One region of the Constrictibacter sp. MBR-5 genome, then DNA from elsewhere that is predicted to be linked to it. Evidence: predicted binding sites of a transcription regulator. Region 1 holds the regulator's gene; the other holds the start of a gene.
The links. Region 1 encodes LexA, which represses DNA repair genes until DNA is damaged. Its sites were predicted from a motif close to ATGTTCTANTTTGGTTC; they were not measured.
Positions count from the first base shown of each region.

Region 1 (2,178 bases):
CGATGCGGCCGATCGCGTTCGCCGCGCTGATCGTTCTCGTGCTGACACCGGAGGCCGTCCTCGGGCCGAGTTTCCAGCTTTCCTTCGCCGCCGTCGTCACGCTGGTGGCGGCATACGAGGCGCTGAAGCGGCGCCGCGAGCGGCGGGCGGCGGCAGGCCTGCCGCCGGCTTCGAGATGGCTGTCCTATCCGGGGGGCCTCATCTTCACGTCGGTGGTGGCGGCCGTGGCGACGGCGCCATTTGCGGCCTATCACTTTAATCAGGCGGCACTCTATTCGGTCGCGGCGAACCTCGTCGCTGTGCCTGTCACCGGCCTCTGGGTGATGCCGTGCGGGATCGTCGCGCTCCTCGCGATGCCGATCGGCCTAGAGGCCTTGCCGTTGCGGGCGATGGCGGTCGGGCTCGACGTGATCACCTGGGTGGCCAGGGAGACGGCCTCCTGGCCCGGATCGGCCCTGCGCGGCGTCATCATGCCACCGTCGGGGATGGCGGCGGTTGCGGTGGGCGGGCTCTGGCTGTGCCTCTGGCGCACGGGGTGGCGCCTCGCAGGTTTGCCGGCCGTGGTCGCCGGGCTCGCGATGGCGTCTTTGGCCGCGCCGCCCGATATCCTGCTATCCCAGGATGGGCGCCTCGTCGCGGTCCGCGATGCCGACACGCTGTTGCTCACGTCGCTTCGCGCCGCCGGCTTTGAGCGAGAGAATTGGATGCGGCAGACCGGAGCGGACGTTGCGGAGGCTTGGCCCGAACATGCGTCGGAGAGCGGGGCGATGCGTTGCGACATCACGGCCTGCCTCTACAGGCGGTCAGGCCGGACGGTCGCCTTCATCCGTCACGAGGATGCGATGGATACCGACTGTGTGAACGCGGATCTGGTCGTGCTTCTGGCACCGATCTCTTCACGCCTCGCGAAGCGACGGTGCAATGGCCCGCGGCTTCTGCGGCACCGCGACCTGCGTAGCGAAGGGGCCCACGCGATCTGGCTGAGCCCGGCGGGCGTCACGGTCGAAACCGTCCGGGGACGGCGCGGCGACCGGCCCTGGACGAAGACGGGTCAGGCGGGCGATCCGGACGCCAGCGCGGACGATCAGTAGCGGCGGAGCAGGGCGACCAGCCGTCCCTGCACCTGGACGCGATCGGGCGGGAAGATGCGGGTCTCGTACCGCGGATTCGCCGCCTCGAGCGCGATCGACCCTTTATGCCGCCGCAGGCGCTTCAGCGTGACCTCCTCCTGGTCGATCAGCGCAACGATGATCGTTCCGGGATCGGCAGTGTCGCATTCCTCGACGATGACGGTGTCGCCGTCGAAGATGCCGGCGTCGATCATCGAGTCGCCGGCGACCTCAAGCGCATAGTGCTTGCCGCGGCCAAGCATGCCGTGCGGGACGCCGACATAGCTCGTCGGGTCGCGGAGCGCCTCGATCGGCGTACCGGCGGCGATCCGCCCGTAGAGCGGAATCTCGCCCTCGTCGATCGACTTGGATGGCGTCCGCCGCTCACGGAACGGTCCCTGGATCAGCGTACCGCCGTCGGCGGGCGCCGGCACCGCCGTCGGCCCGGCACCCTTGCGCGCCGCAGAATCGGGCAGGCGCAACACTTCCAGCGCGCGGGCCCGGTGGGGAAGGCGTCGAATGAAGCCACGCTCTTCGAGGCCGGTGATCAGCCTGTGGATGCCCGACTTGGATTTCAGCGAGAGAGCTTCTTTCATCTCTTCGAAGGAGGGTGACACGCCGTCACGGGTCAGCCGGGCGTTGATGAAGAGAAGCAGCTCGGTCTGTTTCCTGGTCAGCATGCCTGCGGCTCCGGTCGTTCAGCAAAGAGCCCGAGGCGGAGAACTCGGACGGTCAGCCTAACGTCGTCGGTCTGATCGAGTTGCACCCTCGGCGGGAGAGGGCGCAACGCCTTACATTGCGCGGCAAGAACAAAACGACAACGATGTATGTTCTATTTTAGTTCCCCTTCTCCGTCAATACGAAACACCCGCGGGCGTGGGCTCGCTCACACGACCTGCAGAGGCGACGCATCGGTGGCGCCGCCCGCCCGCGCGGCGGGCGGTACGGAGCGCCTGCCGAGGCTCGGTTGAAACCTCCCGCAATTCGGGATACTTAGGATCTCAAAATAAGCTCATTCTGGAAGGCTACGCAGGCCGACATGCGCTTGCGGGGAGAGGCCATGGCACGA
Region 1 is NZ_JBEPTK010000004.1:369,801-371,978, reverse strand. It holds gene ABIE65_RS11835 (ComEC/Rec2 family competence protein) at 1-1,091, shown strand, start outside; gene lexA (transcriptional repressor LexA) at 1,085-1,789, opposite strand; gene pdhA (pyruvate dehydrogenase (acetyl-transferring) E1 component subunit alpha) at 2,170-2,178, shown strand, end outside.

Region 2 (2,178 bases), on a different contig from region 1:
GGGCGGGGCGGGGGCCGCTCTGGTTCCAGCTCTACATCCAGCCCGACCGGGCCTTCACCGAGGCATTGGTGCGGCGGGCGGAGGCGGCGGGCTACCGGGCGCTGGTCGTGACCGTCGACGCGCCGGTGAACGGCGTGCGGAACGTGGAACAGCGCGCCGGCTTCGCCCTGCCGCCCGGCGTCTCGGCCGTCAATCTGCAGGGGATGCGGGCTCCGGCGGGACATGCCGCCAGGGCCGGCGACAGCCCGTTCTTCGGTACGCCGCTCGCCGCGCTGGCGCCGACGTGGAAGGATCTGGAATGGCTGCGCGGCCTGACGCGGCTGCCGCTTCTGGCGAAGGGCGTGACGGCGCTGGAGGATGCGGTCCGGGCGATCGGCGTCGGGATCGACGGCATCGTCGTGTCCAACCATGGGGGCCGGACGCTGGACACGCTGCCCGCCACCATCGACCTGCTGCCGCCGATCGCCGAGGCCGTCGGCGGGCGTGTGCCGCTGCTGCTCGACGGCGGGGTGCGGCGGGGCACGGACGTGCTCAAGGCCCTGGCGCTCGGTGCCGCCGCGGTCCTGGTCGGCCGGCCCTACGTCCACGCCCTGGCGGCCGCCGGGCCGGCCGGGGTCGCGCACGTGCTGCACATCCTGCGGACGGAACTGGAGGTGGCGATGGCCCTGACCGGATGCCGCACGCTGGCCGACGTGGACCGGTCGGTGCTGCATACGGCTTGAGGGCGCCGCGTCAGCGGGCGGGCTCGGGCAGGATGATCTCGACGTCCGCGTCGCCGTCACCGCCGCGAATGGCTTCGACCCGGGCCCGCTCCGCCAGTTCCATGTAGCGCTGCCGGAACGCGATAAGTTCCTCTTCGGACAGTTCCTCGAGATCGAGCAGGGCGTTGTGGGCGCTGCGCGTGGCGCGGATCAGTTCGTCGAGCTTGATCTGCACCGCCATGCTGTCGCGGTTCTGGGTGTTCTGGATGACGAAGACCATCAGGAAGGTGACGATCGTCGTGCCGGTGTTGACGGTCAGCTGCCAGACTTCCGAGAAGCCCGCGAGGGGCCCCAGGGCGGCCCAGACGACCATCAGCCCGGCGGCGACGGCGAAGGTGACCGGCCGTCCCGCAAGGTGCGCCACGGCGCTGGCGAAACGCGCGAATCTGCTGTTGCGATGCATGTCTGCCTCTCGATTCGGCCGTTCGTTCCGTCGCGGCGGCCTGGGACGAGGATGGCGGCGGGCGGCGGGCAGGACAACGATCTGTGGCTTTCCGACTCCACGACAGTGCCGCGGCGGCGTATAAGGAACAAATAAAGAACATTCTGGCTCTCCGATGTCCTCTCCCGCCTATGCCGAACTCCAGGTCACCAGCAATTTCAGCTTTCTGCGCGGGGCGTCACACCCGGACGAGCTGATGGTCGCGGCGGGTGCCCTCGGCCTGGCGGCGGTGGCGGTGACCGATCGCAACTCCGTCGCCGGCATCGTGCGCGCCCATGTGGCGGCGAAGCGTGTCGGCGTGCGCCTCGTCGTCGGCTGCCGGCTCGACCTGACGGAGGGCGAGGAGCACAGCCTGCTCTGCTTCCCGGTTGACCGCGCCGCCTATGGGCGCATGACGCAGATGCTGACAGCGGGAAAGCGGCGGGCGAAGAAGGGGCAGTGCCACCTGGGCTGGCTCGATGTGGTCACTCACGGCGAAGGTCAGATCTTCGTCGCTCTGGCCCCCGACGACTGGCAGGCGGACGATGCGGCCCTGCCGGCCTTCCTGCGCCGGCTGGGCGCAGCCTTTCCGGGACGGGCCTATCTGGCCGCGAGCTTCCGCTATGGCGGCGACGATCGGACCCGGATCGCCGAGCTGGCGGCCCTGGCGGAGGCCTGCGGCACGCCGCTGGTGGCGACCAACGACGTCCATTATCACGTGCCGGCACGCCGGCCGCTGCAGGACGTGCTGACCTGCATCCGCGAAGGCTGCACCGTCGACGAGGCCGGCTTCCGTCTCTCGGCCCATGCGGAACGGCACATGAAGCCGCCGGCCGAGATGGCCCGCCTGTTCGAAGGGCACGAGGAGGCCCTGGCACGCACGGTGGAGATCGCCGAGCGCTGCCGGTTCAGCCTCGACGAACTGCGCTACGAATATCCGGAGGAGACCTCCGGCGGCCGCGACCCGATGGTCGAACTGGAGGCGCAGGTCGCGGC
Region 2 is NZ_JBEPTK010000005.1:60,834-63,011, forward strand. It holds gene ABIE65_RS12550 (alpha-hydroxy acid oxidase) at 1-722, shown strand, start outside; gene ABIE65_RS12555 (low affinity iron permease family protein) at 733-1,164, opposite strand; gene ABIE65_RS12560 (error-prone DNA polymerase) at 1,319-2,178, shown strand, end outside.
Region 2: ABIE65_RS12560 (error-prone DNA polymerase) is a predicted target of LexA. The motif match lies at 1,290-1,306, and genes of this name have one in related genera.